Regions from separate parts of the Erythrobacter sp. LQ02-29 genome, predicted to be linked through region 2. Evidence: riboswitches for the same ligand, from Rfam matches in the RefSeq annotation. Region 2 holds a riboswitch; the other holds the start of a gene.
What was found. Region 2 has a riboswitch for cobalamin ahead of MKP08_RS09095 (TonB-dependent siderophore receptor). Riboswitches for the same ligand answer to the same signal wherever they lie in the genome.
Positions count from the first base shown of each region.

Region 1: it holds a riboswitch for cobalamin, as region 2 does, so the genes downstream of both, MKP08_RS10355 (TonB-dependent siderophore receptor) here and MKP08_RS09095 (TonB-dependent siderophore receptor) in region 2, are expected to answer to the same signal.

Region 1 covers NZ_JANCNT010000001.1:2,089,232-2,105,091, forward strand. The annotation lists gene MKP08_RS10315 (MobA/MobL family protein) at 1-1,067, shown strand, start outside; gene MKP08_RS10320 (hypothetical protein) at 1,280-1,714, shown strand; gene MKP08_RS10325 (hypothetical protein) at 1,714-2,361, shown strand; gene MKP08_RS10330 (hypothetical protein) at 2,701-3,171, shown strand; gene cobT (nicotinate-nucleotide--dimethylbenzimidazole phosphoribosyltransferase) at 3,445-4,443, shown strand; gene cobS (adenosylcobinamide-GDP ribazoletransferase) at 4,440-5,192, shown strand; gene cobC (alpha-ribazole phosphatase family protein) at 5,183-5,716, shown strand; gene cobO (cob(I)yrinic acid a,c-diamide adenosyltransferase) at 5,713-6,318, shown strand; cobalamin riboswitch at 6,351-6,561, shown strand; gene MKP08_RS10355 (TonB-dependent siderophore receptor) at 6,722-8,650, shown strand; gene MKP08_RS10360 (ABC transporter substrate-binding protein) at 8,654-9,484, shown strand; gene MKP08_RS10365 (iron ABC transporter permease) at 9,481-10,458, shown strand; gene MKP08_RS10370 (ABC transporter ATP-binding protein) at 10,500-11,228, shown strand; gene MKP08_RS10375 (cobyric acid synthase) at 11,235-12,695, shown strand; gene cbiB (adenosylcobinamide-phosphate synthase CbiB) at 12,692-13,639, shown strand; gene cobD (threonine-phosphate decarboxylase CobD) at 13,636-14,637, shown strand; gene cobU (bifunctional adenosylcobinamide kinase/adenosylcobinamide-phosphate guanylyltransferase) at 14,627-15,133, opposite strand; gene MKP08_RS10395 (DUF1289 domain-containing protein) at 15,130-15,324, opposite strand; gene MKP08_RS10400 (hypothetical protein) at 15,430-15,860, shown strand, end outside.
Region 2 covers NZ_JANCNT010000001.1:1,820,003-1,835,862, reverse strand. The annotation lists gene MKP08_RS09140 (flavin reductase family protein) at 1-457, shown strand, start outside; gene MKP08_RS09135 (NUDIX hydrolase) at 521-946, opposite strand; gene MKP08_RS09130 (DUF305 domain-containing protein) at 1,037-3,268, opposite strand; gene MKP08_RS09125 (lysozyme) at 3,752-4,387, shown strand; gene MKP08_RS09120 (hypothetical protein) at 4,359-5,018, shown strand; gene MKP08_RS09115 (M3 family metallopeptidase) at 5,196-7,481, shown strand; gene MKP08_RS09110 (ABC transporter ATP-binding protein) at 7,550-8,278, opposite strand; gene MKP08_RS09105 (iron ABC transporter permease) at 8,275-9,228, opposite strand; gene MKP08_RS09100 (ABC transporter substrate-binding protein) at 9,225-10,175, opposite strand; gene MKP08_RS09095 (TonB-dependent siderophore receptor) at 10,172-12,076, opposite strand; cobalamin riboswitch at 12,167-12,367, opposite strand; gene MKP08_RS09090 (hypothetical protein) at 12,596-12,931, shown strand; gene MKP08_RS09085 (bifunctional diguanylate cyclase/phosphodiesterase) at 13,010-15,010, shown strand; gene mdh (malate dehydrogenase) at 15,264-15,860, shown strand, end outside.

The DNA.
Region 1 (15,860 bases), 270 kb from region 2:
CTTGGCGGGCCGGGGAAGCCGAGCGCGCCAGCCTGTATATAACAGCCCATGATAGCTTGGAGGACGGCGAACTCGGATGGCGCAGCAGCGTCGCAAATGATCGGAACGAAATGCGGACCTTCTGGCGGGCGCTCGAAGCCGTAGAGAGGCATGATCGCGCCAATGCCAATGTCTATATCACCGAGGTCATTGAACTTCCATGCGAGGCATCCCCGCGCCTTCGAAGGCGGATGGTGAAGCGGATCGCCCAGCGGCTCGAGCGTAGGGGCCTAGCTTACGTCGCTGCAATCCATAAGCCGGATCGCGGCGGGGACCAGCGCAACTTTCACCTGCATCTGATGTATAGCCTGCGCCCCTCGGATCGGATCGCTCCCTACGAATGGGAATTCGGGATCAGCAAGGTCGGGGATATAAACACCAAGGACGGCATCAGAGAGCGGCGGCGCTGCGTGGTTCGCGACATCAATGCGACTTTGCACGCCGCGCATCTAGGCAAGCGCTATACCGCCTTGTCGAATGGTGCACGTGGTCTTGAGCCTTCGATGCAAACGAAGGTCGGCCAGAAGAAAACTTGGGCGAACCGGCGCCTGCTCGCTGCCGAACAGAAAGTCGATGAAATCCACCGTTTGCTCGCGATCGCGGCGGACCTTCGTGCGACCGTCGAACGTGTTCAACAGGCAGTGAAAAAAGCGAAGCTGCGTGTCGTTACCGAACTCCGCAGGAAAGCGCGCGAGATCGCCGAACGCGAAGGACAGCGTGCAGTAGCTCTGTCCGAAATAGCGGTGAAAGTCGATCAAGCCAAACTGGCCCTTCAAATGCGGGAGGATAGAGCGCGGGTTTCCGCCGCCTTCGAAGAACTGTTTGCGGAAACGATGCCGGTCGCTCCCATCGCCGAAATCCCGCGCAATTCGGAATCCACGAACGCGCGCACTGTTAGCGACGTCTCTCCCAAACCGACGCGAAGGCCGCCATTGGCTTTGACCGAGGCTATTCCGGTGACCGTCGGCTATTGGCTCGGCGTCAGTGCCTGTTATCAAACGGTTTGCGGCATCGTAGGCCCAAAATGACGAGACAAAAGAAAGGTAAGAACGGCGACCGCAATATTCGCGGTCGGGATAGCTGAAGCGGAGAAAAGCGAAGCTGGCTTGAAGATGAAAATCGGAGTCAGCCTGATCTGGTCAACAAAGGCCGGTGACCCTCCAGTGAAAGCTAATACTATATGTCTGAACAAACCTCACGGCCTTTACCGCCATGCGAACGGCTGCTCGCAATCCCTTTGATGGAACTGACCGCCTCCACAGTGGCCACGTGGAATCTACCGGGCCTTCCAAACGGGACGCTCGATGTTCCCGAATGCCGCCTCGTAATGTCCGGCACCGCCGACGCTGAGCGTAGAGATCTTGCCATGCTGAAGACAGCGGTCGATCAGGACCGCGACGTCCTGCTGCTTAGGTTGTTGGCTGGCGACCGCCCGTGCGAGGCCGACATCGTGCTCTCGTCTCCCGTGGAGCCGATGCTTATGACGCACATGCTTCCTTGCCGATTCGATCAATCGCTCTGGCTCGTTCCGCAACGGGGTGGCCATTATGTGTCCGTCGGAGAGAACGGCCTTGAGGTTCACTGGCAAGCCCCGACATCAGAAGCTGAGCTGGTGAGGGGATGTCAGCGCGCGGATGCCGAAATCGCTCGCTTCCTCAGGGGGGTGTCATTCTGATGGCCGCCAAGAAACGCAGCCCGCAAGCGAAAACGGCCAAATCTTCGCAGAAGGTCAGTGAGCAAAACCCTTTGACCTGGCTGTATACGAATCCGCAAGGGTCATCTGATGGTTTCACCTTCGGTGTTCTACGCAAGACATTTCGAGGACGAGAGAATTCCGCGCATGAATTTGGCTGGAGAAAGTGCCACGTCGGCACCCATATCGACGTCAGCGATCGATCGGTCTGGTCGCCAAATGTCGAGAAGGTAGAGGTCGTTCTTCCGGCCAAAGCGGACGACCTGCTGCGTGATCCAGACGTCCTTCTTCGGCAGGCCGATGAATTCGTGTCCCCCACCGAAGCAGGTCTCCTGACATACGTCACCTTGCCTTTGGGGGACATGGATCGCCTCCATACGGCTTGGGAGCGAGCGCGGTCTTACGCCGTATCTTTAGCCAGCTCCCGCAAAGTCGCTTCGGTGGTCGTTTTACATAGCCCTGGAGCGATCGGCGCCCCGTATCCGTTGCATGCTCATCTTTGCATCGTGCCAAAAGTGCTTACGGGCCTTGGCCTCGCCCATGGGGCGTATGATCAGGAGCTGCTCCACGACGGAGGCCAGGATATCCTTCGCGAATTATGGGAGGATCACCTCGATAAGTGCCCGTGAGGTGCCACGATTGGACAAGGAAGATCCGCCTAATCGTAATCTACATGGACCGGGTTGCCCTGGAAATCAGCGCTGAACCTCGGCGTGCGCAGAGCTCGAACTCCTAAACAGGGGCGGCAGAGATGCGGTGCAGACTTTGAAAAAAGCATGTGACGACGTTCGTTCGCACGCCGTCGCACCAGACACCATTAATTCGGAAACCCGATGGTGCAGCGGACGGCACAACTGATCAGATATCCCGCAGCACGTCCGGCCTGCGGGATATCGTTTGTGCGGCAGAAAGATTTTGGAGGTGGAAATGTCCCCGGATCGGGGGATGAAAATTCAAGGAAAATTACGATGAACTTCGAATCCGAGAACCACATCATGGCCCGCTATCTCGGCGCTATTCACCAGATGTTGCTGCGAGGGAAAGTGCTGAAGCCAGGACTTTCGCTGGCCGCGGGAGATCGACGCACTCCGGACAATCCACTGCAGGTGGCAATGGCTGCAAAAGACAGCGACGAAGACATCATTCACCTTGGGTTTGAGAGGATCGATGGCGAATATCGGTTCGTCGAATTGACCCTTTATGCGCCTCGTGACGGCGCTACTCACATTATCTCAGGCTGCCGCCTCTATATTAGTGAGGGGAATGGCCGGGCTTTGGTGCTTCCGCCGATCGGTAGGAAAGGCAGCTTCCGGGCAAAAGGTAATGAAATCGTGCATTTACGCCGAGTGCCATCGGACCGAGATCAAGGGATACAGCGTGCGGAAGAGCGGTTGCAGGCGTTGCTAAATAGTGCCTCGCGAACCTCGAACGTCAGCTAGGCGATCGCGTCACGACAAAGGGGGGAGGCCGCAACGGCCTGTCGGGGCGGCCTCCTTGAAACCATTATGGCTGCTTTGCGCCCCAATTTCGGTCATTATCATGGTTCGCCTCGCGACATGAAAGCTGCCGTTTGCTCAACACGCCGCTGTGGCGATATTGCTTGGGCTCACAAAACGGCCCTGCCCTCGCCAATGGACCTCCACAAGCGCTCATTGCGCATGGCTTTGTTATGCCGTTCCAAAGCCATTCCGTATTCGCTAGACGCGCATCGTATGACCCGAGCCGACTTCCAGCGCCTGATCGACGACAAGACCAAACCGATAGGGTCATTGGGGAGGCTCGAAAGCCTTGCAGTTCAGGCCGCTGCGATTCTTGGCGACATGACTCCGTCGAATGCTTCAGCATCGTTGACCATTTTCGCAGCCGATCATGGGATTGCCGCACAGCGCGTGTCCGCGTTCCCGCAGGAGGTTACCGGCCAAATGGTCGCCAACTTTCTAGCCGGCGGAGCCGCTGCAAATGTCATCGCGGCGCAATTCGACATACCGATGACCGTCGTTGACTGCGGAATCGCACATCCGCCGCGCCGACGCGATGCGCTTATCGATCTGTCATTAGGAGGGGGAACGGCCGACAGTTCGATAGGGCCTGCGATGTCGCCCGAGACGGCAAGGAAGGCGATTGCGCAAGGGCGACATTTCGCGTGCGGTATTGAAAGCAAGATCGTTTGTTTCGGCGAGATGGGCATCGCGAACACTTCCTCTGCGGCCCTACTTGCTCACAACCTAAGCGGCATTTCCGTGGCCGAACTCGTCGGGCGAGGGACGGGCCTCGACGATACCGGTCTCTCGCACAAGCAAGAGGTTCTCGAACGCGCAGCTGCGCGAACTGGAGCGCTTGCGCCGGTTGAAGCGCTGGCCGAGGTCGGCGGCTTCGAGATCGGCACGATGGCGGGTGCGATGGCTGGCGCCGGGACATCGAATAAACTTGTGGTGGTCGATGGCTTTATCGCGACCGCTGCCGCCGCGCTTGCGCGGGCGATCGAGCCAGACTGTGAACGGGCCTTTGTCTATGCGCATCGCTCGGCAGAACACGGCCATCGGGCGCTGCTCGACTGGCTCCAAGCCGAGCCACTGCTCGATTTCGATATGCGGCTGGGCGAAGGGACCGGCGCGTTGTTGGCCGTGCCGATCATCCGCGCCGCGCTCTCGCTTTTCGGCATGGCAAGTTTCTCGCAGGCCGGGGTGTCCGGCGCCTCCCCGATCTCATGAAGCGACCATTCGCCGCCGCTTTGGCCGCGTGGGTTTTCTTTACGCGAATTCCCTTACCTGCGGCGCAGCTGGACGAGCGCGATTTCGAGGCCGCGCCGGGCTTCTATCCGCTGGTCGGTGTGTTGATCGGCGCAATTGGCGCTGCTGCTTTCGCGCTCGGCTGGGCGATCGGCGGGGCCTACATCGCAGCGATCTTAAGCACTGCCGCTACCTTGCTGGCCACGGGTGCCTTTCACGAAGATGGCCTGGCGGACCTGTTCGACGGGCAAGGAGCGACAACGCCGGAGCGAATGATGGAGATCATGCGCGACAGCCGGCTCGGCACCTTCGGAGCCGCAGCGCTGTTCATAGTTCTGCTGCTCAAGATCGCGTCGCTGGCGCAACTCCCTTTCATGGTCGCACTCGCCGCTCTGCCCATGGCGCACGGAGCCTCGCGCCTGTCGGCGGTGATCGTGATCGCGACAAGTCGTTACGCACGGGCCGAGGGGATCGCCAAGCCGGTTGCGAAGGGGATCGGAGCAGCGCCGCTGGTGGTGGCGACGCTCACCGGGATCGCTGCGGCCGCAATCGGTGCGACCATTCTTGGGCCCGGCTCTGCACTATGCGGCTTGGCCGGCCTTGCGATAGGCCATGTTACGACGCGGCTGCTCTTCGAGCACAAGCTGGGCGGCTATACCGGCGACTGCCTCGGCGGGGTGCAGCAGATCAGCGAAGTCGGCTTCTATCTCGGCATGCTGGCATGGCTCTGACTTTGCTGCGTCACGGTGAGCCTGAGATCGCTAAGGGCACGTGCTACGGCCAGTCGGACGTGACCACCAGACCCTTAGACGACGGACGCTTCAGCGCTCTGATGAACGCATTGCCTGGAAGCTTCGCGCGGATCGACAGCAGCCCGTTGATCCGATGCACCGCGCTGGCTGAGCGGTTGGCCGTGTATTTCGACCTTCCGGTCCATGCCGACCCGAGGCTAATGGAAATCGATTTTGGGAACTGGGAAATGCTGCCGTGGGACGCCATTTCGCGCAGTGAAATCGATGCGTGGGCACAAGATGTCGAAGGTGCGCGACCCCATGGGGGGGAGAGTGTTGCACAGATGATCGAAAGAGTGCGAGCTTATCTGCGCGACGCGGCAGATTTTGGTGGTGACATCCTTGCCGTCACACATCTTGGTGTTGTCCGTTGCGTTGCCGCAGCTCTTGGCCGACCGAACCCATTTGAAATGGAACTCGGCTTCGGCCAGTCCCTCACCATTGAACCAAAAGAGGTCGTATGAGCGAGACCAACAGCGATACGCACAAGCAAAAGATGAAGGAGCTGCAGGCCGCGCAAGCGAAGCGGCGCCGGGAGCTCACGGATCCTGAGCGCGGCCTCGTGCTGGTCCACACCGGTAATGGCAAGGGCAAGTCGAGCTCGGCCTTCGGAGTGATCGCCCGCGCGCTGGGTTGGGGACAGAAAGTCGCGGTGGTGCAATTCATCAAGGGAAAGTGGAAGACGGGCGAAAAGCAGTTTTTCGCGCGCTTTCCCGATCTCGTCGATTGGCACGTCATGGGCGATGGTTTCACATGGGACACACAAGACAAGGATCGCGATATCGAAGCCGCGGAGAAAGCTCTCTCCAAGGCCGGTGAACTCATCGCAAGCGGTGACTACGCTCTAGTCGTGCTCGACGAAATTAACATTGCGCTGCGCTACGAATACCTGACGCCCGCAAAAGCGATCGAAGTGCTCGAAGGCCGGGGCGATACCCGGATCATCCTGACCGGGCGGGACGCGAAGCCCGAACTGATCGACTATGCCGACACTGTCACCGAAATGGCCGAAATCAAGCACGCCTATCATGCCGGGATCCGCGCGCAGCAGGGCATCGACCTCTAGCAGGCAAGGATTGACAGCAACGGACCAAGCGAGCATTGGCGCGAACAGACGGTGCTGCAGGTGCGAAATCACCTGAAGCTAAGAGGGAAGCCGGTGCGATACCGGCGCTGTGCCCGCAACTGTGAGCCAGAAGTCCCGAACCAACATGTCACTGGCTAAACCCTTCACTGGGTGGCGCCGGGAAGACGGTTCGAAGACGTTGATCGGCAAGCCAGGAGACCTGCCGTCGCGTCGTTCGTCCGGGGCCGGGTCCAGCCCCTTGGGACAGGAAAGTTCTTTTCCGAAGTAACGACAGTCAGGCCGGTTTCCGGAGTCGCGGCTCGGTGCGAGCCGCGGCGGGCCATCTGTCGAGTTGACCATGCGGGCACCGGGGCCTCCGCGTGGGATGGCTTTGGATATGTCAATGAAATCCGCATTCTATTTGTCCGTCGCGGCATCGGCCGTGGCACTGTGTTCGACTGGAGCCTTTGCCCAGTCGGTCGATCTTCTTGAAGACGAGGAAGTGAACTCCGAAACGATCGTGGTCACGGCCAACCGCACCGAACGTGCGATCAGCCAAGTTGGCGACTCGGTTACCGTGGTCGAGGAAGAGGAGATCGTAAACCGCCAGCCGAGTGAAGTGCTCGACATCCTGCGCACAGTCCCGGGCGTCACCTTCAACCGCAATGGCGGCATCGGAACCAACACAGGCGTCTCGATCCGTGGTGCCGAGAGCGACCAGACCGTCATGCTGATCGACGGGGTCAAGCTCAACGACCCCTCTTCGACCGGTGGCGGCTTCAACTTCGGTCCTGCCCTGACAGGCAATATCGCACGGGTCGAAGTGGTGCGTGGTTCGCAAAGCGTCCTTTACGGCAGCCAGGCTATCGGCGGCGTCGTGAACCTCATCACCCGCGAACCGACCGAGGAGCTCGGGGTGTTCGCTCGCGCGGAATATGGGGAGCGCGATACTGCGGAGCTCGTCGGCAATGTGTCGGGAAGGTTTGGTCCCGTAGGCCTTAGTGTCGGCGGCAATTACTATCGCACCGATGGCATTTCGGCATTCAGCGAAGCGCGCGGCGGCACCGAGCCGGACGGCTTTGAAAGCCTGGGTGCCAACGCCAAGCTCGATATTGCGCTGGGTGAGAATTTCTCGATCGATCTGCGAGGTTTCTATGCCGACAGCGAGGTCGAGATCGACGGCTTCACCGCTACCGGCCTGGGGGACACCAACGAGGTTTCCTATCGGGAAGATTTGGTCGGCTATGCGGGCATCAACGCAGACTTTCTGGACGGGCGTTTTCGCAATCGACTGGGTATCGCCTACACCCGGATCGACCGCAGGAATTTCAGCTTCGATACGGATTCCGAGACCTTTGATGCCTTCGGCGAGAACGTGCGCTATGAATATCAGGGCGTGTTCGACGCAGCCGAGATTGCGACGCTGGTGTTCGGTGCCGAGCGTGAGGAATCGGAATATCGCAGTTCCAGTTTCGGTGCTCCTGCGACCGGCGACGATGTGTGGATCAATTCGGTCTACGGACAGCTGAACCTGACTCCAATCGAGGGGCTCTCGCTGACAGGCGGCGTTCGCTACGACGATCACGAAACCTACGGCAACAACACGACCTTCGCTGCCAGTGGTGCTTATTCGCCCAACGGCGGCGATACCGTGTTGCGCGGTAGTTTCGGCGAAGGTTTCAAGGCGCCCGCGTTGTTCCAACTGTTCAGCGATTTCGGGGATACCGCGCTAGAACCCGAGGAGTCCGAAAGCTGGGATATCGGCATCACGCACAGCTTCCTCGATCGCCGCGCCCAGATCGGCTTCACTTACTTCGAACGCGATGCCGAGAACCTCATCGCTTTCGTCGGCTGCACCGGCAATCCCATCCCAGCGTGCCAGGATCCCGCCAATCCCCGCCCTTCCGGAACATACGACAATATCGCGCTGGCCAGCGCTGACGGCTGGGAGTTTGGCCTTGCGCTTCGTCCGGTCGACGGCTTCGATGTCGCGCTGAACTACACCACGATCGATGCCCGCAACGACATCACCGGCAATCGCCTGCCGCGCCGCGCCGAAGACACGATCAGTCTGGTCGCGGACTACCGCATTGAGAACGGCATCGGCATCGGTGCCACCGTGTTCGTGGCGGGCGACAGCTTCGACAATGCCACCAACACCACCCGCCTCGATGGCTATGTGGTGACCGATATTCGGGCGAGCTTTGGCCTTACCGAGCAGATCGAAATTTTCGGTCGGATAGAGAACCTATTCGACGAGCAGTATGAAACGATCTTCCGCTACGGCCAACCTGGTCGTGCGGTGTTCGGCGGCGTGCGCTACCGGATGTAATCGATGGTTCGGACGATCCCCGCGGCGCTGGCGTGCCTTTTGCTCTGTGCCTGTTCACAGGTGGCGGAGCGAGGAGCGGAGGCGCCGCGACGGATCGTCAGCCTCGACTATTGCGCCGACCAGTATGTCCTGAAGTTCGCGGATCGAGAGGATATCCTCGCGCTTTCGCCCGATGCGGGGAAGCGCTTCTCCTACATGCGGGCGGAGGCGGCAGGGATTCCCACGGTCCGTCCGCGCACTGCGGATGTTCTGGCGCTGCAGCCCGATCTGGTGGTGCGAACATATGGCGGTGGGCACGATATCGCCGACTTCATGCAGGAACCGGGCGTGCCGGTCGTGCAGATTGGCTTCCCCCAATCGATTGCCGAAGTGCGGGACGAAGTGCTGCGCGTGGGGACCGAACTGGGTAAGCCGAATGAGGCCGCAGCACTCGTCGCCGAGATGGATCGGCGACTGAAGGCGCTGGCCGATCGGCCCAGTCCCCCTCGCGAAGTCCTCTACATGACACCCGCTGGTGTGACGGCTGGAGAAGGAACACTCGTGCATGAACTGTTTGTCGCGGCCGGCCTCAGGAATTTTCAGGACCGTGCCGGTTGGAACCCCCTTCCGCTCGAACGCCTCGTATACGAGCGCCCCGACCTGATCGCGGCTGCCTTTTTCGAAAGCGCGACCAACCATGGCGACAACTGGAGTGCGGCGCGCCATCCGGTGGCGCGGGCGCAGTTGCGCGAACTGCCGGTCGTCCCGCTGGAGGGATCGTGGACCTCATGCGGCGGTTGGTTCTTGCTAGACGCGGTCGAAGCTTTGGCGAAAGCGGGGGAGAAGACGCGATGAATCGGCCGGTGTCCATCCTGCTGGCAAGCCTGACGGGTGCATTGGTCCTTTCGGTCGCGCTCGGATCGGTGCCCTTGCCTCTCGACCGGGTGCTCGCTGCTCTCGCATTTCAATCGAGTCAGGGTGACGAGCTGGTCGTCTGGCAAATCCGCCTGCCGCGCGCGCTCGCTGCCGCGTTCGTCGGCGCGGCACTGGGAATGAGCGGGGCAGCCCTGCAGGGCCTTCTGCGCAACCCGCTGGCCGAGCCGGGCATTCTCGGCGTGTCCGCCACTGCCGCGCTCTTCGCGACTTTCGTGCTTTATTTCGGTCTCGTGACCGCAGGCCCACTCGTCTTGCCTTTGGCTGCAGTCGCGGGTGCCCTGATCGCGACATTGCTGGTCGCGCTGGCTGCGATCCGCACCCGCTCCGTGGTCACGCTGATCCTGATTGGTGTCGGCCTCTCGAGTTTCTCGGCGGCAATCATGGCGCTGCTGATGAACCTTGCGCCCAACCCCTTCAGCCTTGCCGACATGGTCAACTGGATGCTCGGCACGGTGGACAATCGCAGCTTCGACGATCTTGTATTCGCGCTGCCCTTCATGGCGATCGGGGCGGTGGTGCTGCTCGCGTCGCGCCGGGGCCTGTCCGCACTCGCTCTGGGAGACGAGGCGGCCGAAGGAATGGGGTTGGACCTCAAGCGACAGCGGCTGGCGGTGATCATCGGTGCCGGGCTGGCGACAGGCGCCGCGGTGGCGTTGGCCGGTGCGATCGGTTTCGTCGGGATCGTCGCGCCGCATCTGGTGCGGCCCTTCCTGCGCTACGATCCGGCGCGCCTGCTGGTGCCATCGTCACTGCTTGGCGCGCTCATCCTCGTGCTGGCCGATATCGGCGTGCGGGTGCTCCCGACCGATAGCGAACTCAAGCTGGGCGTGGTCGCATCGCTCCTCGGCGCTCCGGTGTTCATCTGGATCGCCGCGCGACGGAAATTGGCATGAGCGTTCTGCAGACAAGCAATCTGAGCTATGCGGTGGACGCCATGCCGCTGGTCGTCGACGCTGGATTCTCACTGAGAACAGGAGAACTCATCGCGCTGATCGGTCCCAATGGGTCCGGTAAGACGACGCTGCTGCGCCTCGCGCTTGGGCTGTTGTCAGCCGATATGGGCGCGACGTCGATCGATGGCAAACCAATCGCTTCGCTCACGCCGGTCGAGCGTGCACGCAAGATGGCCTACCTGCCGCAGGCCCGTCCGCTGGTCTGGCCGCAACCGGTTCGCGACGTCGTTTCGCTCGGGCGGTTTGCCTATGGCGCGGCGCTGGGGCGACTGTCGGACAGCGACGAGGCGGCGGTTTCGCAGGCGATCAGCGCCTGCCATCTTGATGGTTTCGAAGAGCGGGCAGCGGATACCCTTTCGGGTGGCGAACTGGCCCGTGTGCATCTGGCGCGTGCGCTGGCTGCCGAGACACCACTCCTTATTGCCGACGAGCCGGTTGCCGCGCTCGATCCGCGCTACCAGCATCAGACGATGCGTTTGTTTGCCTCGATGGCGCGGGTCGGGCGCGGAGTGCTGACGGTAGTCCACGATCTCGATCTCACATTGCGCTATGCGACCCGAGTTCTCTGGATGCACGACGGGCGGATCGTCGCCGACGGTAGTCCGGCCGAGACATTCACGAGCGAGCGCTTGCGCAATGTGTTCGGGATCGAGGCGGAGATTGTTCGCAATGGCGCGCGTATCCGGCTCGACATCTTCGGCCCCGCCTAACGCAGGATGACTGGTCGCGCGATCATGCTTCAGGGCACTGGGTCGGATGTCGGCAAATCGCTGCTCGTGGCGGGGCTTTGCCGGATCGCACGGCGCCGGGGTGTCGATGTGGCACCTTTCAAGCCGCAGAACATGTCGAACAACGCGGCGGCCTGTCCCGGTGGAGGCGAAATCGGTCGCGCGCAAGCGCTCCAGGCACGTGCAGCGGGGCTGGAGCCGTCGACCGACATGAACCCCGTGCTCCTCAAGCCCGAAAGCGATCGGCGCGCGCAGGTCGTCCTGAATGGCAAAGCACTGCGCAGCGAGGAAGCGGCGGCGTATATGGCCAGCCGGGGAAGCCTTCTTCCCACTGTGATCGACGCGTTCGACCGGCTGAAAATGGCGCACGATCTCGTTATCGTGGAGGGTGCGGGCAGCCCGGCGGAGGTGAACCTGCGCAAGGGCGACATCGCCAATATGGGCTTCGCGCGCGCAGCCGACGTTCCCGTGGTGCTTGTTGGCGACATCGATCGCGGCGGGGTCATCGCCTCGCTGGTCGGCACCCGAGCCGTCATTGAGACCGACGATGCCGAGATGATCGCAGGCTTCGTCATCAATCGCTTCCGCGGCGACCAGGCCCTGTTTGAAGATGGCGTGCGTTTCATCGAAGACCGCACCGGCTGGCGAAGTTTCGGCATCGTGCCGTGGCTGCCCTGTGCTGCGCGGCTGCCCGCTGAAGACGCTGTGGTTCTTGGACAAGCGAAACCGAAACACGGGGCCATCCTAATCGCCGTGCCAATGCTGTCGCGGATTAGCAATTTCGATGACCTTGATCCGCTTCGTGCCGAGCCGGATGTAGAGGTCCGCTTCATTCCTCCCGGCCAGCCTTTCCCGCGCGATTCCGATGCAGTCATCCTCGCGGGCACCAAGTCGACCTTGGCCGACCTAGCAGTGCTGCGGAGTGAGGGGTGGGATCACGACATCATTGCCGCCTGGCGCACAGGCGCGCGCATCGTCGGCCTGTGCGGTGGCTTCCAGATGCTGGGCAATCGGATCGAGGACGCCGACGCCGCGGATGGATTGGCTGGGTCGGCGGATGGCCTGGGCCTGTTCGACATGAGGACGGCGATGACCCGCAAGAAAGTGGTTCGCCCCATCAGCGGGACCACAATCGCCGATCATGACGCGGTGACAGGATACGAGATTCATACCGGTCTTTCACAGGGGCCTGCGCTGGAGAATCCCTTCTCTCGCTTGGAAGACGGCGCTTTTGATGGTGCGGTCGCGGCGGGCGGACGTTTGATCGGCACCTATCTTCACGGTGTGTTTGCGAGCGATGGTTTCCGTTCGCGTTGGCTCGAGCGATTGCGCAGCGGCCGGAACAGCACGCTCGACTACGAAGACAGTGTCGAAATTGCGCTGGATGAACTGGCCGATGGGATCGAAGCGGCCCTCGACGTAGATGCATTGCTGGCGCTTGCGCGGTGACCGCGGCATGGATCATGGTGGCAGGTCTTGCGATTGAAGCCGTGGTCGGCTGGCCCGAAGCGGTGGACAAGCGGATCGGGCATCCTATCCGCTGGTTCGGCTGGCTGGTCGAACGGACAGAGCGTCTGGGCAATCGCCAATCATGGAGCAGGTCGGCGCGGATCGCGACGGGCGGTTTTGTTGCTCTGTTTCTGGTGGCGCTTGCAGGCTGGATCGGTCTGGGCATCCAGCTGTTTCTGCCAGCCGGATGGCTAGGGCTAGCCCTGATGGCCCTCATCGCCTCCAGCCTGATTGCAGCGCGCTCGCTGCACGATCACGTCGCGGATGTCTCCGAGGCGTTCGACGCTGCGGGGATCGCTACTGCGCGGTATTCGTTGAGCCGCATCGTCGGACGTGCGACCGTTGACTTGGACGAGCCCGCCATCGCCCGCGCCGCCATCGAAAGCCTCGCCGAGAACACTTCGGATGGCGTCACCGCACCCTTGTTCTGGGGCGCGCTGTTCGGCTTGCCGGGGCTGTTTGCCTACAAGGCGATCAACACGCTCGATTCGATGATCGGCCATCGCAATGCGCGCTACGAAGCGTTCGGCAAGGTAGCCGCCCGGCTCGACGATCTTGCCAACCTGATCCCTGCACGCCTGACGGGCATTCTTTTCGCGCTCTGTGCCGGTTCGGGCCGGGCTATACAGGTCATGTTTCGGGACGCCGGCAGGCACCGTTCTCCCAATGCAGGGTGGCCGGAGTCGGCGATGGCGGGAGCGCTCGGCATCAGGCTGTCGGGCCCGCGGACCTATGGCGAAACGACGAGTAACGAGCCTTGGCTAAATTCAGGAGCAAGAGACCCATCTGGAGCCGATATTCGCCACGCCTTGGAACTCTATCGGAGGGTGGTGATCGCCATAGCGTTCATCCTGGCTCTGCTGGGTTGGGCCAACCTGACATGATCGATTCGAACCTCGTGTCAGGCCATGGCGGACGGATCGACGCGATGGCACGCGCATTTCCCGGCGCACCTCTGCCATGGATAGACCTGTCGACCGGTATCAATCCGTGCCCTTATCCGTTGCCATCGATCTCATCCGATGCATGGGAGCGCTTACCGGGCGAGGCGGCGCGCGCTCTCTGCGAAAGCACCATGGCAAAGTCGTTCGGATGCCATCCGTCTTTTTGCCGCGCGGTCGCCGGAACGGAAGTCGTCATCCGCCAGCTACCCTCGATCCTACGTGCTCAGAGCGTAGCCGTGCGCGCTCGCAGCTATGCAGATCATGCGGAAAGCTGGCGACTGGCGGGGGCGAAGGTGGTCACGCATTCCGATCCCTTGGCATTGGCCGGGGAGGCTGATGTCGTAGTAATCGTGAACCCCAACAACCCCGATGGGCATCGTTGGCCCGTCGAAGCCATTGAGGCAGCGCGCGCCGAACTCGCCCGACGTGGCGGCTGGCTGATCGTCGACGAAGCTTATGCCGATCTCGATCCCATGCTCAGCGCGGCTCCCTTTGCTGGCCGGCCGGGACTTATCATCTTGCGATCATTCGGGAAGTTTTTCGGGCTCGCAGGCGTGCGCTTGGGTGCCGTTCTGGCTGCGCAAAAAATCTTGTGCAGCATCGAAGATCGCCTCGGTGGATGGGACGTCTCAGGCCCTGCGCTGGAGATCGGTGCCGCAGCCTATGCAGACCATGAGTGGCAAGCGGCCACACGCGAAAATCTTGCTCAGCGGACGCTGGAGATGCGCGCTCTTATCGCTAGCTCGGCGTTGGACGATATTGGCGGAACCGACCTGTTCCGGTTTGCCAGGGCACCGGACGCGAATGTGCTCTGGCGGCAAGTTGCAGAACAGGGAATCGCCGTGCGCCGTTTCGTCGGGGATTCGCATCACCTCCGCATTGGATTGCCGGCCGACACGATCGCGATTTCACGGCTTGCGAGAGGGCTCAACCCTTGAGACGAAAGGCCAGTCCAGCAACGACAAGGTCGACCGTGTCGGAAATCTCCGCGAGCCGCTGGTTAAGCCGTCCCTGTTCGTCGCGAAAATCGCGCGCGAGCCGATTTTCCGGGACAATGCCCGAGCCGACTTCGTTGCTAACCAGCACGACATTCGTCTTAGCCCGCGCAATACTCTCGACCAGCGCGTCAACTTCCCTGCCGGTGTCGAGTTCGGCCAGCATCACGTTCGAGAGCCACAAGGTGCAGCAATCGACGAGCACAGTGCCTTCGTTGACCGACGTAATCGCACGAGCGAGTTCGATCGGTGCCTCGATTGTGTGCCAGAAGTCGGCACGTTCCTCGCGATGCTGACGGATACGCTCGGTCATTTCATCGTCATACGCCTGCGCGGTGGCGATGAACTTGTGAGGTCCCTCCATGCCGCCGCATATCGAAAGAGCATGGCGGCTCTTGCCCGATCGAGCACCACCGAGAATCAGATGAACCGTGCTCATAGAGTGAAGCCCTCGACCCTTCGCCTCGCAGCGGCCTGTATCACGGCTCGCCTTTGGTCAGGTGACATTGCGGACCACTTCGCAATCTCATCGAGCGTCCGGCCACAGCCCGTGCAGACATTTCCGTTTGCCGACAGTCGACATATCTTCCGACATGGCGATTGCGGGTCCTCAATGGTCGTTGCAGGCATGCGAATGGCCCTAACTCGTGTTGCCCGGGCTGGCAAAAGTGAACGGAGCTTTGCGGTAAGCGGATGATGAGGCGACTTGTCAGCTACGAAGACCTTCTCTCATGCATGACGCGAGACGAGAGGGATTATCATGCCACGCTCGACTGGAAAGCGTTGCTGGACCTCTCTCCAATTCTAAAGCTACGCCGGAAGGAAGCGCGCGCTTCGCTGCGGAGATACTTGACCGGATTGCATGGTGCTAAGTGGGAGATCGATGCCGTTCATTTTCTAATCCGCAGTCAGATCGACGAACAGGCACTGAAGTCAATCACAGCCGATATTGTCGACACTTTAGAGGCGATTGCAGCGAGGGCCATGACGCCGAAAGAGGTTTGCAAGGCGCTGAATATTACCAATCAGGAACGATTGCGGTGGACCAAGAATGGTTGTCTTAAAACATCAGGGATTGTGAGTTTTAAAAAGGCCAACACCGTAAGCATATCCACTTACTCTGCTCATGTAATTAATGAGTTGACGAAAGACCATGGTCTAATTGA
Region 2 (15,860 bases):
TCGCCCGCCGCTGATCGCGTTCTCCTCCGTGGGGAAGAAGGACGCGGTCACCAATATCGAGGCGACCGGCGAATTCGTGTGGAACCTCGCCACGCGCGCGCAGGCGGAGGCGATGAACGCCACCTCCGCGCAGGTCGAGCCGGAGGTGGACGAGTTCGACCTCGCCGGGCTGGACGCCCTGCCCTCCCGATTGGTCAAGCCGGACCGCGTCGCGGGCAGTCCGGTTCATTTCGAATGCAAGCTGACCCAGCTCGTCCGGCTGGAAGACAAGGACGGCGCGGCAACCGACACCTGGCTGGTGATCGGCGAGGCGGTCGGCATCCATATCGACCCGGCGATGCTGGAGGACGGCATCTACCAGACCGCCCGCCCCCGCCCCATCCTGCGCGGCGGCGGCCCGGCAGACTATTTCGAGATCGGCGAGGACGGACTGTTCAGGATGCACCGGCCGGGGTGAGGGAGTGGCTGCTATCGGGTCGGAAGCTGGCGGCGGCCGCGAGCGAAGCTGGAATTGCTCACCCTACCCTTGTTCGACGACCCACTCCCTGAGGCGCAACTGCAGGTCGGGCACGGCCCTGTCTTCGCTCAGGAACTCATCGAAGCTCATCATGCGCCAACGCTGGCCCTCATCGCCGAATGCGATCTGACCAATCTCTTCCGGTTGCAATGGAGCCGCCAGAAAATAGGTGCATAGTCCACCACGAGCGCTGCTTTCATAGCGTCGGCTCCACGCAACCCTTTCGATCGGTATTCTGAGGCCGAACTCTTCTTCGACCTCGCGCATCGCGCATTGGGCCGGGGTCTCCTCACCCTCACGACCTCCTCCCGGCAGATCCCATCGACCGGGAAAGGGTATGCCGGGCTTCTCATCACGAAGATACGCAACGAGTTGATGATGCGTGTGGAGCACGATTTTCGCGCCTGAGAACGATTTGCGTTTAGCCACAGGCAGCACCGCCCCGGATCAAGTCCGGGGCGACGCGGGAGGGGACTTCTTGCCCGCCATCCATGCTCGTTTCGCGGCGGGGGTCAGCTCTCACCCGCCGCTGCGCTCCTTCTCCACTGCGTCGAGCGCTGCTTGCGGCCAGGTGACCGGGTACTGCGTCTGCGGGTTGAACACGCCTCCGGGATACTGCGCCTCGGCAGCAGCGGCGATTTCGGCGGGGCTCAGCGCGTCGGTGGGCTCCAGCGCCAGCACGTCGAGCCCGCGAGCGATCTCGGTGCCGTAGATCTTGCCCTTGTAGTAGTAGGCCGACCAGAACCCGCCCAGCACCAGCTGCTCGTCGTCGATCGGTCCGCGATCGAAATAGGCGATCTCCTTCGGGTTGGCGCTGTCGGTGAAATCGATCACCGAGATGCCGCCCTGGTACCACGCCTGCACGAAGATATCGCGGCCCGGCACGGGCACGGCGGAGCCGTTGTGCGCGACGCAGTTTTCCATGTCGCCCTGCGGCGCGGGCAGCTTGTAGGTACCGCGGCGCACCAGCTGGTCGCCCTCGATGTCGTAGATCGCATCGGCGCCGTAGCCGCGGGGATCGTAGGTGCGGCAGCGCGGGCGGGCCCCGCCGCCCCACTCGTCGGTGAAGATCACCTTCGTGCCGTCATTGTTGAAGGTCGCCGAATGCCAGTAGGCGAAGCCCGGGTCGCTGACCGCGGCGATCCGCCGGGGCTTCATCGGGTCCGAAATGTCGAGCAGGATGCCGTTGCCCGAACACGCGCCCGCCGCGATCTTCTTGCTCGGGAAGACGGTGATGTCGTGGCACTGGTCGGTCCGGCTGGTGCGCTGCGTCCCGTCGCCATGGTCGCCGCCGCGCCACAGCCCGGCGATCTGGCCGTCTTCCGCGAAGACGCGCGGGCGGTCCACGATCCGCGCCTTGCCGGGATCGGCGAGCGGGATCTCGATCACGTCGATGCTGAACAGGGCGGTGTTCTGATCGCCCGGCACATCGCCGACGCAGCCCGCCAGCTCCTCCTCGTCGCGCACGCTGGCGGTGCCGGAATTATACACGATTATACGGTTGCGATCGGCATCGACTACCGAATGCGTGTGGCTGCCGCGGCAGGTCTGCACCTGCCCGACCTGCACCGGCGCGGCGGGGTTGGAGATGTCGAAGATGCGCAGGCCCCGGAAGCGGTCCTCGCTCACATCGCCCTGCACCCCCTGCAGCCCGCAATCGACGCGGCCGCGGGTCTGTTCGACCGACATGATCAGGATGTCGCCGACCAGCGAGATGTCGCCCTGCCCGCCCGGACACACGACCGAGCTCACCAGATTGGGCATCCCCTGCGGATCGAGGCGATAGACGTTGAAGCCGTGGTAATTGCCCGCGACCATCATGTCGCCCTGGAACGCCATGTCGGTGTTGGCGAAGCTGAGGAGCGAGGAGCGCGAGCCGAACTGCGTGCCTTCCTTGCCGTCGCTCGACGTTTCGCTGGTCGGCTCCTCGGCGGCCTCGGCGTCGGCCTTGACGATTTCCGGCTGCAACCCGCCGGGATTGGCGGGATCGAAGAACCCGGCCGGCTTGGGCAGGTGTTCGACCAGCGTCAGGCCCTGTGCCGCGACGCCCGCATCGGTAAGACCGGCGGCGAGCTGCGCGCGCGGATCGGTCGACAACCCGGCCAGGATCGTGCTCATCCGGTCGATCTCGGACTGCTGTTCGTTGGTCACGTCGTTGGTGAACTCGAACAGCACGGGATCGTAGGCGGAGCCCGGCTGGTCGAGCAGATCATCCACCATGTCGATCGCGCCCTCGTGATGGGCGATCATCAGGGTCAGGAACATGCGGTCGAAGGCCCCGCCCTTCAGCGTGGCCAGTTCCTTCATCTGCGCGGGCGTCGCCATGCCCTGCATCGTGGCGTGATGCCCGGCCATGTCGCCCATGCCGGCGTGCTGCATGTGCTGCATGTGGGCCGGGTCGGGTGCCGTCCGGCCACGCTGTTCCAGCCAGTCGCGCATGAACTGGATTTCGTCGCCCTGGCTCGCGCGGATGCGGTCGGCGGCGGCGCGCAGCGTTTCGTTATTGGTGCGCTCGTCCACCAGCGCGACCATGTCGACCGCCTGCTGGTGGTGGACGATCATGTCCTGCATGAACTTCACGTCGTCGGGTGAAAAGCGCGTGTCGGCGAGGTCGCTCGCTTCCTGCGCGCTCAGCGCCTTGCCCTGCTGCCCCGGCGCGCCCGGCTGGACGATCGGCGGCGCGTTTTGCGCGGCAACTGGAGCGGTGCCGGCCAGAAGCAGCGCGGCGAGCGAAAGCGAGCGAAAATGCATGAAATTTGTCCCCCTTGGATCACGCGCATTGATGGCCGATCGTACCCCGCCGTCAAGGTGAAATGCCCGATTCGCCGTGGAGACGAGCGATACGCCCGCTCCCCGGGCCGTGGCTCAGCATCGGCGAAATGTGGACCGAACATGCTTCCGGACCGTTGATATCACGAGAAACCTATCCGCAGGGCGAGATTTGCGCCCGCCAGACGAGACGATGACCATGAACCAGTTCGTTAGTTTCCCAGCTCAGCCAAGGCGCAGCTGCCGCGCAGGGGGCCCCAGATAACCTCCCCCATCGGACGAAGATTCAAGAATTCGCGTAAAAGCTCGACGAGTTTGCCCCAGAGCGGTGCGCAAAGCCACCCACAGCCATCCCGCCGATCGCGGCTGAAATCCCGGGGTCGTCGCGAGCGCGAGCGCTTGCGCAACCGCGCCAGAGGCTTCCGAGCGCGTGTTTCCGGCGGTCAGGCCTTGCGAGAAGCCTCGGTGCCGCTGGTCGCCGGGGCCATGGCGCTTGGCTTGATCGGTAACACCTTGCCGGAAGAGCTGATGCCGCGCTCGGCGTCAGAGCTGGTCAATGGCTGGTCCTACGACCTCGACATGGCGAACAATCCACGCATCCACCGCCAACCGGCGCTGTTCCAGTCCGCCAGCCCGGAGCTGCTGAAGGCTCTGTCGCAGGAAGAGGGAATGCGCCTGACCGTTTACCGCGACGTCGCCGGACATCCCACGGTGGGAGTCGGCCATCTCGTCACCCCTGCCGACGGCCTTCAGGTCGGCGACCGGATCACCCGGGCACAGGCGCTCGCATTCCTCAAGCAGGATTTGCAAACCGCCGAGGAAGCCGTTGCCCGACTGGTCGGCAATCTGCCCCTCTACCAGCGCGAGTTCGATGCGCTGGTGGACCTCGTCTTCAATGTCGGCGAAGGGGGCGCCGGGCCGGACGACAGCCCGATGCTCAACGCCGCGATCGCTTCCGGAGATTACGATGGCATCGCGCGCGAACTCGACTACACGAGCGCCGGCGGCAGGGTCGCCGGGGGCCTTGTCCATCGGTCGGAGCGCCGCGCCAATATTTTTCTGGATGGAAATTATGCGAACCCGAGGCTCGTCAACAGCTAGCGCGCTGGCGGCATCCGCGCTGCTCGTCGCCGGGTGTTCCGATGGCCCCGCTTCCCGCAACGAAGGCGCGGACCCGCGACCGACCGAGAAAGCCCTGGCGCAGATAGTGCGCGCGCCGGATGTCCGCCCGGCGGAGGACTGCCTGCTGGTGGTTTGGCAGGAACAGAAAAACCCCGATGCCTCTTTCGACCGGGCGCACGATGCGGCCGATGGAGGCGCGATTTCCTGCGCGACGGGAACGACCGCCAGCGAATTCGAAGCGGCGATCGAAACGCTTCGCGACGCGGCGAAGAGCGGCGACCGCGCCGCCTTGCTGAAACAGGTCGGGATGCCGCTGCTGTTCATCGATGGTCGCGGGGACCGGCGCGAAATCACCGATCCCGCGGCGATCGATGCAACCTTCGACACCGTCTTCGACCATCGCATGCTGGCCCTGCTCCAGCGGCTCGACCTGTCGCAGCTCACGGTGGTGCCGGATCGCGGCGCGTTCTTCGAGCTGGGATCGCTGTGGCTGGTGGTCGACCGCAAGGGCGGACGCCCGCGTCTGGTCACCGTCAACCACCAGGCGCTGGGCGAGGCCGCAGCGGCGGCCCGGCACGCCGCGGGCGACGGATCGCGTCGTTCGCTGTGAACGGGGGCGCTGTGACCGGGGCGCTGTAACCGGCGCGCTGTCACCGGGTTGCGGGCGCAGGGCGGTTGCAATCGCAATCAATCTTCGGTTCAAGCACGGTTCGCTAGACAAGACATTCTTCCCCGCCGCCTTCGCGAAACCGGGGACCACCCACGACGTTTGCCGGAGAGAGACTTCATGAAAGCCCGTATCCTCGCCACTACCAGTATCGCCCTCGCCCTGTCGGCCTGCGCGACCACGATGGAGAACGACATGGCCGTTGCCGATACTTCCGACGCCGAGGTGATGGCGGGTGCCGATATTCCGGAAGGGACAGGCTATTTCGCGAGCGAGAGCACGCTGCCGTTCCACGCCCCCGATTTCCGCCAGATTTCCGAAGACGACTACGTTCCGGCGTTCGAGCAAGGCATGGCGATCCACCAAGCGGAGGTCGATGCGATCGCCAACAATCCCGCCGCGCCGACGTTCGACAACACCATCGTCGCGCTGGAGACATCGGGCCGGATGCTGAACCGCGTCGCGACCGTGTTCTTCGCCCTGACGGGCACGAACACCACCGACCGGCTCGACCAGATCAATACCGATATCAGTCCGAAGCTGTCGGCCCATTCGGACTCGATCTCGCTCAATCCGGCGCTCTTCGCGCGCGTGCAGGCGCTCTATGACCGGCGCGACACGCTGGGCCTCGACAACGAGCAGGCCAAGCTGCTGGAGGAAACCTACAAGGGCATGGTCCATGCCGGGGCGAAGCTGACCGCGCAGCAGCGCGAGCAGGTGAAGGCTATCAATACCGAGCTGTCGACACTGACCACCGAATTCGGCCAGGACGTGCGCTCCGCTACCAACGACCAGCCGCTGATCGTCGACACGCGCGAGGAACTGGCGGGGCTGAGCGATGGCGAGATCAAGGCCGCGGCCGATCTGGCGGCGGAAAAGGGGATGCCGGGCAAGTTCGCCATCGCGCTGCAGAACACGACCCAGCAGCCGCTGCTCCCCAGCCTGGAAAACCGCGATGTGCGCGAGCGGCTGTTCATGCGCAGTATCCACCGCGCCGACGGCACCAATCCCGAATACGACACCCGCGTGCTGCTGGCGAAGATCGCCGCGCTGCGGGCACAGAAGGCGGCGCTGTTCGGCGAGCCCGACTGGGCGACCTACGCGATGTGGGACCGTATGGCGAAGAACCCGAAGACCGCGCTCGGCTTCATGAACCAGATGGTCCCGGCCCTCGCCGCGACGCAGCGGCGCGATGCGCAGATGCTCGACGCCGCGATCAAGGCCGATGGTGGGGATTACGAGGTCCAGCCGTGGGACTGGTATCGCTATGCCAACCAGGTGAAGGCGGAACGCTTCGATCTCGACGAGAACCAGGTGAAGCAGTATTTCCAGCTGGACAAGGTGCTGGAAGACGGCGTCTTCTTCGCCGCGAACAAGCTTTACGGCCTGACCTTCAAGCGGCGTACCGACATCCCGACCTATCATCCGGACGTGTGGACCTACACCGTCTACGACAAGGACGGGTCGGAGCTGGGCCTGTTCTATTTCGATCCCTTCCAGCGCCCGTCCAAGCGCGGCGGCGCGTGGATGAGCAATTTCGTGGAGCAGAGCAAACTCTACGGGACGAAGCCCGTCATCTACAACGTGCTCAATATTCCCAAGGCCCCCGACGGGCAGCCGCAGCTGGTCAGCTTCGACAATGTGAACACCATGTTCCACGAATTCGGCCACGCCCTGCACGGCTTCTTCGCCAACCAGACCTATCCCAGCATGTCGGGCACCGCGGTCGCGCGCGACTTCGTGGAATATCCCAGCCAGGTGAACGAGATGTGGGCGACCTATCCCGAGGTGCTGGAGAACTATGCAAAGCACTACCAGACCGGTGCGCCCATCCCGCCCGCGATGATCGACAAGATCGAGGCGGCGGCGAAGTTCAACCAGGGCTACGACTTCGGCGAGGTGGTGGAAGCGGCGCTGCTCGACATGAAATGGCACTCGCTCTCCGCCGCGCAGGCGAAGGCGATCGACACGCCGGAGAAAGTCGACGCCTACGAGCGCAAGTCGCTGACCGATCTGGGTCTGGAAATCGATCTGGTCCCGCCGCGCTATCGCAGCAGCTATTTCAACCACATCTTCTCCAGCCCGACCGGCTATTCGGCCGGCTATTACAGCTATCTGTGGACTGCCATGCTGGACCGAGACAGCCGCCAATGGTTCCTCGATCACGGCGGTCTGACGCGCGAGAACGGCCAGCATTTCCGCGACACGGTGCTGAGCCAAGGCGGCACGCAGGACTATTTCAAGATGTACGAGGCGTTCGCGGGCCGGAATCCGGATGTAAAGCCGCTGCTGGAGGCGCACGGCCTGATCCCGGGTGACGAAGGCGGCGATGCGACCGGAACCACGTCGGACGGCCAGCTTCCGGGGCAGACCACCGCCTCTGCGCAAACTCCGGTAACCAAGTAGTTACATTTCGTAACCTGCAAGGGCGGGCCGAGTTTCTACATAAGGGACCCGACCCGCCTTCGTTTCGGCTATAGCGTGATCAGCGCGCGGCGGCCCTGTTCGCCGATCCACTGCGCGCGGATGCTCCATACCTGCTCCACCAGATCGCGATGCAGCGCTTCCTCCGGGGGCCCATCGGCCGCCAGGCTGCCCCGATCGAGCACCACGACGCGGTCCGCGTGGTTCATCGCCTGGGCGAGGTCGTGCACCACCATTACCACGCCCGCGCCGTCGCGCGCGGCGCGGCGCAGATGGCGCAGGATCGTGCGCTGATGCGCAAGGTCGAGCGCCGCCAGCGGCTCGTCCGCGAGGATCCAGCGCGGCGTTCCCGCCAGCACGCGCGCCAGCAGCACGCGGGCGCGCTCTCCGCCCGAAAGCGTGGAGATGGGGCGATCGGCGAAGTCGGTCAGGTCCAGCCGCCGCATGATTTCCGCCACGATCGCGTCGCCCCGATCGCCATGGGGCAAACGACCGAGCGCGACCAGCCGCCGGACCGCGACGTCCCATGCGACCTGCGGTTGCTGCGGCAGGTAACCGATCGCCTGCGCGCGGGCACGCGGATGCAGCCTGTCGAGCGGCTTGCCGTTGAGCACGAGATCGCCGGTGCCGGGCACCAGCAGCCCGGCAAGGCATTGCAGCAGGGTCGACTTGCCCGCCCCGTTGGGGCCGCAGATCGCCGTGATGCCACCCGGCTCCAGCGTTAGCGAGACGCGGTCCAGCCGACCGGGCACGACGAGATTGCGCGCGGCGAGCGTCATGCGAGGCCCCGCCGCATGCGGATCAGCAGCCAAAGGAAGAACGGAGCGCCCAGCAGGCTGAGCAGGATGCCGAGGCGAAGCTCCGTAACCGTGGGCAGTACCCGAACCGCGCTGTCCGCGACCAGCACCAGCAGCGCGCCCGTCAGAGCGCTCGGCCCGATCAGCGAACTCGGCATACGGTCGGTGAAGGGGCGCACGATATGCGGTACCATCAGCCCGACGAAGCCGATGATGCCCGCCACCGCGACCCCGCTGCCCACGGTGAGCCCCACACCGACGACGAGCCAGCCGAGCGTGCGCCCCGGTTGCATGCCGAGCGAGCGGGCCGCTCCTTCGCCCAGCGTCAACGCGTCGAGCGCGGCCGCAGTGCGCCACAGGCAGGCGATCCCCGCCAGCGTCAGCGGCGCGGCGATCCACACCGCGCGCCAGCTGCGATCGGTCAGCGCGCCCATCAGCCAGGTCACGATCTCGCTCATCGCGAAGGCGTTGGGCGCGAGGCTGATGACCAGGCTGGTGAGGGCGCCCGCGAGGCTCGCGATCATCAGCCCGGCGAGCGTGAACAGCGCGATCCCGCCCGTCCGCCCCGCGATGGCAGCCAGCAGCGCCATCGCCCCGGCGGCCCCGGCCAGCGCGAACAGCGGCAACAGCCAGGCATTGGCCGTCAGACCGAACCAGAAGCTCGCCACCGCGCCCAGCGCCGCACCGGGCGCAATCCCGAACAGGCCGGGATCGGCGAGCGGGTTGCGCAGATAGCCCTGCATCACCGCGCCCGCCGCGCCCAGCCCCGCGCCGACCACGATCGCCAGCACCCCGCGCGGCAGGCGCAGTTCGGCCAGAATGATCGCGGCGTTGGGCGTGCTCGCCGGGTCGAGCCAGACGCGCCCCGCCAGCAGCGAAAGCCCGAAGGCGAGCGCCAGCAGCGCGAGGAGAATGGCGGAGAGGCGACTCATCCACCCCTCCCGTCCACGGGAGGGGCAGCGAGACTTGCTGCGCCAACGGCGAAGTTAGTCGCTGCGGGGTGGGCTTCCGCTCTGGCCGATAGCGTTGGAGGCTCACCCCCCGCCCCTCCCGCAGGCGGTAGGGTGGAAAGTTGAGCGCGTATCTCTCGCAACCGCTTCATCGCGCGGATGATCGTCGGGCCGCCGCAATAAAGCAGCGAGGGATCGAAGCGCGCGACCTCCATGCCGGGAATCCCGCGCAGCGCCGGGTGGCGCTGGCCGCGCTCGTTCCCCGCCACTAGCAGCAGGCGCGGCGGGTCGACCGTCAGCCGCTCCAGCGAGAGATAATCGGCCTGCCGCAGCCCGCGCTGGACGGACAGGCTGGCCAGCCCCGCCCGGGCCATCAATTCGGTCGCCAGCGTGTTGTCGCCCGGAACGATGCCGCCCGGCTGCCACAACACGGTCGAAACCGGCGCATCGGCAACGGGCGCCACCGCCGCCGCGATCCGCGCATTCAAAGCCGCGCCTTCCCGCTGTCGATCGGCCAGCTCCGCCAGCCGCGTAACCTGCGCCCGACTGTTCGTGACTGTGGATGCGATGCCGAAGGTTTCCACGCGGATTCCCATGTCGGTCAGCGCGGCGCGCGTGGCGGGCGCGATGAAGTCGCTCGCCACGACCATGTCGGGCGCGAGCGCGGCGATCTCCTCCACCGTGCCGCCGGTGGTGCCGTAACGCTGCGCCCGCGCGACCGACATCGAACTCGCCGCCGGATCGCGGCTGTAGTGCGACAGGGCCAGGACCTGGCCCGGCGGGGCGATCTCGCCCAAGATCGCATCGGTGCACGGGTTGAGGCTGACAATGGTCGGGTGCGCCGCACCGGTCTGGCGCACCGGCGGCGCGGCGGTGCAACCCGCCAGCGCCGCCGCCGCGAAAGCGGCGGTCCAGCCGCGCGGGTTCACAGCTTCAGCCGCGCCCCGACATAGGCGGATCGGCCCGGCGTGCCGTAGCCGACGACGCTCGTGTAATCGACGTCGAACAGGTTCTCGACCCGGCCATACAGCTCGAACCGCTCACCCACGGGCAGGCTGGCGCGCAGCGTGGTCAGTGCGTAACCGTCGAGCCGGGTGGCATTAAAATTGTCGTCGAAGCTGTCGCTCACCAGCCGCACGTCGCCGCCCAGCACCAGCCCGGCGAGCGGAGAGCGCCAGTCGAGCGAGGCGGTCAGCGCGTGGCGCGGACGGCGGGCGAGATCGTTGCCCTCGCGCGCATCGCCCGGCGTCCGGTTCTCGGTATCGGTGAAGGCATAGGCGAGCCGGGTGGACAGGTTCGCCCCCAGATCCCTGCCCAGCTCCACCTCGACGCCCTGCGCGCGGGTCTTGCCCACATTGTCGTAGGTCCCGAAGGGCCGGTTCGTGCAGATGCCGGTGGTCTGGCCGGTGCAGTTCACGAAATCGATCTGGTCGTCGGTGTCGCGGCGGAACAGCGTGACAGCGGCGTAGCCGTCCTTCGAGCGGTCGCCCCAGGCAAGGCCGAGATCGAAACTGGTGCTGTTTTCCGGCACCAGCGTCTCGTTCCCGTAATCGGACAGCAATTGGTAGAGCGTGGGTGCCTTGAAGCCCTCGCCCACGCTGGCGCGCAGGCGCAGTCCCGGCACGATGGCATAGCTGACATCCGCGCCGAAGCTGGTCGCGCCGCCGAAATCCTGGTGCTCGTCGTGGCGGACACCCGCATGGGCGGACAGCGCGCCGTACTCGATCCCCGCCTGCGCGTAGATGCCACCGATACCGGTGCTCTGCCGCGCGTCATAGGTGCTTTCGAACGAGGTCCATTCGTAGCTGCCGCCGAAATCCACCAGCAGCGGCCCGATCAGCCGGTATTCGCCGCGCGCGTCGATGCGGTCCGACCGGCCCTTGTAGCTGTAGGCGGGCGTGTCGCTCGTATCGGAAGCGTAGGAATCGCGGTCCGTATCGGCGAAGGAGTAATAGGCCTTCAGGTACAGCGTGCCGGTATCGCGCAGCGCGCCGACCGCGCCGGAGAGCTGCTTGGTGCGCTGGGTCTCCGGAGTATCGCCGAAGGTATAGGTCGGCGCGGGATACCCGTCGATATCGAGGTCGCCACGGGCGTAGCGCGCCGTGGCGAAGATCTCGCTGGCGGGGTCGAGGTAGTATCGCGCCCGCCCGTTGATCGAATAATGCTCGAACCCGTCGGGCTCCGTGCCGACGGCGGCGGCGGAGAAACCGTCGGTGCGATAATAATCGCCACCGATGCCGAGATAGCCGGTATCGCCGCCGATGCCCGCCGTGGCGGTCGTATAGACGGTGTCGCGCGCGCCGTATTCCGCGCTCGCGTCGATCCCGGTCGTGCTGCGCGTCGTCGCCTCCAGCACGCCGCCGATCGCGTCCGACCCCCAGATGGTGGAGTTGGAGCCGCGCGTCAGATCGAGCTTCGCCAGCGTGCCGGACAGCAGATTGCCGAAATCGAACCCGCCGCCGGGGCTGGAGGGATCGTTCAGCCGCACCCCATCAACCAGCACCAGCAGCTGCGCGGTTTCCGCGCCGCGCACGTTGACGCCGGTGGTCGCCCCGGGCGGGCCGTTGCGGGTGAAGGTGACGCCGGGTGCGCGTTCCAGCACGCGGGTGACGTCGGCCCCCTGGATACTCTCGATCTCGGACCGGCCGATCACGGTTACCGGCTGGCCGGTGTCCTCCACCTCGATCCGGGTGCCGGTCGCGGTGACGGTGATCTCCGTCTCCTCGAGCGCGTAGGGATCGGTGTTTTCGTGGGGCTGTGCGGGCGGCTGGGCCAGCGCGGGCGACGCGATCGCCGCCAGGGAAACGCCGAGTATCAGGTATTTACGCATAACTTCTCCATCATGTGCGAAATGTCGCCCATGACGGAATGCAGGCGCGAAAATGCCCGCTCCGCTTGCCACCGGTACACCCCGCCCGCCGGCCGAACGACACGCACAGGCAGGTCTCCTGGCTCCCGGATCGTCGCGCGCCGTCCGCCTTCCCACCCTTCGACTTGCTCGGGACAGTGGCGTGTTGGAAGGCGCGCTCCCCGGTCACAGTTGCGGGGGCAGCGAGGGTATTCCACCCTCTTCCCTCTTAGGCCCGCCGGTCGATCCCTCGCCCGCCGGACAACCCGTGACGTCGCGCGCCCCTTAGGGCCCGGTCCTGCGCGCGGCAAGCCTTTGCGCGCGTGTTGACGCGCATTTGGCCATGACGGTTTACGGACGCGGTCAGGCCGGAGGCGGGACGGGCAAATGTTAACGCACATGAAACCTTTCGCGGCAGCAAAGCCTTAGCCTGCACGCACTATAGGTGGCTCAGGGGCGGTTACGGTCGCCGGGGATCACTGTCGGGGTGGGTTGTACACCATGAAGTTCTACTATGCGGCGGCGCGCAGCGTGGCGCCTTCTCCAGTCGTGCGCGCTCTTTCCAGGCGCGCGAGCGCACGGGCGGCGAACGATAATGGCAATCGCTCGCAGAACCTCGCCACCGACCCGAAGATGGTGAACGCCGCGCTGCGTCACTTTTCCCAGCACGGGCTCCACGCCGCGAGCCGAGCCGCCGAGGAAGCCGAGACCGCCTTCTTCGCCGGCGATCGGGAGCGCTACGAATGGTGGCGTGGCATCTGCAAGACCCTGGACCGCCGACTGGCGGAAGAACTCGCGGACCGCTTTCGCTCCTCCCGCGAAATGACACCCGCATAGGCCCCCATCAACCGCTGGCGATGCCAGTAATAGCGACATTAACCAAATAGAGAGATGCCCGGGACTATCCCGCAAAGAATGTCGAGACTTTTCGAGCGTGTGCGGAAGCGTCGTAGAAGACAGGCGCGTCGCCGGGACGACGAGCTGTCGAACCAGGCGCGCCATTTGCTTGTCGTGTCGCTTTACAGCCAGCCCATCAGCCTGGCGATCGGCGCGCTGAATGGTCTGATGGCGGTCGGGATCGCCGCTTGGCTCATCGATCGTCCGCTGTTCAACGCCATTGCAGTCGTATTCGCTACGATCGCCGCCGCGCGGGTCGCGGTCGCATATTTCCTTTCGCCCGACGATGTGCGCAACACCACGCGCCATCTGGAACGGATCTACGAGATCGGGGCGTTTTCCTACGCCTTGTTCTACGGCATGGCCGCCGCCCTGACCGTTCATTATCGCCCGGGCGACGCGGTGATGACGCTGATGGTCGCCAATGCCCTGTGCTACGGCATCGGCATCTGCGCGCGCAATGCGGGCCGTCCGTACATCGCGCTGGGCCAGCTGGGCCTTACCTTCGTGCCCGTCATTATCGCCTGCCTGCTCGACGGTTCGCATGCGCTGGTGGTTCTGGCCCTGACCATGATCATGGTCGGCCCGGCGATGGGTTCGATCACGATGACGGTGTTCAACACGCTGCGCGATTCGGTCGCGGCGGCGCAGACCAGCGAACGGTTGGCGCGCAAGATGGAATCGCTGGCGCTGACGGACGTCGTTACCGGCCTCGCCAATCGCGCCGGCCTGAACCAGTCGCTGGTCAAGTCGCTGATGCGCGTGCCGGCCGACCGGCAATTGGCGCTGTTCTGGCTCGACCTCGACCGGTTCAAGGAAGTGAACGACCTGCTCGGGCACCAGATCGGCGACCGGGTCTTGGAAGAGGTCGCAAACCGGCTGCGCAGCGCAATGCCCGCCACGGCGACGCTCGCCCGTTTCGGCGGCGACGAATTCGTGCTGTTTTGCGAGGTCGACGATCGGGGCGCGGCGGAATATCTCGCCAACCAGCTCCTGGAGCAGTTCCTCGCCCCCATGCGCTTCGACGGCGACCGGCTGGAGATCAACACCTCGATCGGGGTCGCCCTGCTGCCAGAGGATGCGGGCGAGCCGGAGGCGCTCATGAAGGCGGCGGATCTGGCGCTGTACCACGCGAAGATCGAAGGGCGGGACCGCGCCCGCTTCTTCGATGCCGCCATGACCCGCGACCTCGCCCGCAAGCGTGAACTGGAAGAGGAACTGCGCGGCGCAATCCAGCGCGACGAGCTGTCGGTGTTCTTCCAGCCGGTGGTCGATCTCGCCACCGGTCGCATCCGCTGTTTCGAGGCGCTGGTGCGGTGGTTCCATCCGCAAAAGGGCGAACTGAGCCCCGGCGAATTCATTCCGGTGGCGGAGGAAACCGGGCTGATCGTCACGCTTGGCAACTGGATCACGCGCGAAGCCGCGAAAACCGCCGCGCATTGGCCCGACGACGTCCGCGTCGCCGTCAACCTCTCGCCCTTGCAGATCAAGGCACCCGGTGCGGCGCTGGGCATCCAGGCGGCGCTGCGCGATGCGGGGCTGGCCCCCGAACGGCTCGAACTGGAAGTGACCGAGAGCCTGTTCGTGGAAGATAGCGCGGGGACAGATGGCTTCATCCACGAACTTTCCGCGCTTGGCGTACGCTTCGCGATGGACGATTTCGGCACCGGCTACTCCTCGCTCGGTTACATCAACAAATATCCGTTCTCGAAGATCAAGGTCGACCGCAGCTTCGTTTCTGGCCCGCAGGCCGGGCGCAAGGCGGAGGCGATCATCCGCGCGGTGGCCGAAATGGGCGCGCAGTTGAATCTCGAAATCGTCGCGGAAGGGATCGAAACGCTGGATCAGGCGCGCGCGACCGCCCGGGCCGGGTGCACGCTCGGCCAGGGGTATTATTTCAGCCGCGCGGTGCCGGACTATCTGGCGTCGATGCTGCTGGCGCGCGAGCGCGACGATTTCGGCCCTGCGGACGAACCGACGGAGGTTACGGAGAATCCGACCGAACGGCGGTTGGGGTAGCTGGCTCACGGCAACGGCGCGGCGTTGCCGAACCCTGACCACGGTGCGAGAGAGCGCTCCAGCTACAGCGCTTATTGCAATTGCGAACCAATGTCATTCATCCGCCTGAGATCGCTACTATTCCCGGTTGCATTCCCCTCCCGCGACGCCTAACTCGGCCCCGATCATCCGGGCCCCCCGCTCGCGGGACGACGGGGTCGGCCTCCGGTCATACCGATCCGGTCCCGCGCGCAGGAAGGACAGTCCAAGGATTATGGCTCGCAAGAAGATCGCGCTCATCGGCTCCGGCATGATCGGCGGCACGCTCGCCCACCTCGCCGCGAAGAAGGAAATGGGCGATATCGTCCTGTTCGATATCGCCGAGGGGCTGCCCCAGGGCAAGGCGCTGGACCTGAGCCAGTGCGGACCCGTCGAGGGCTTCGACGCCAAGATTACCGGGACCAACGACTATGCCGACATCGCGGGCGCGGACGTCGTGATCGTCACCGCCGGCTCCCCGCGCAAGCCGGGCATGAGCCGCGACGACCTGCTCGGCATCAACCTGAAAGTGATGAAGGCGGTCGGCGAAGGCATCAAGAACAATTGCCCCAACGCGTTCGTGATCTGCATCACCAACCCGCTCGACGCGATGGTCTGGGCGCTGCGCGAATTCTCCGGCCTGCCGCACAACAAGGTCGTCGGCATGGCGGGCGTGCTCGACAGCGCGCGCTTCGCGACCTTCCTCGCGTGGGAATTCGACGTGTCGGTGAAGGATGTGAACGCCTTCGTGCTCGGCGGCCACGGCGACACCATGGTCCCGGTCACCAGCTACACCACGATCAACGGCATCCCGGTGAAGGATTTCGCAAAG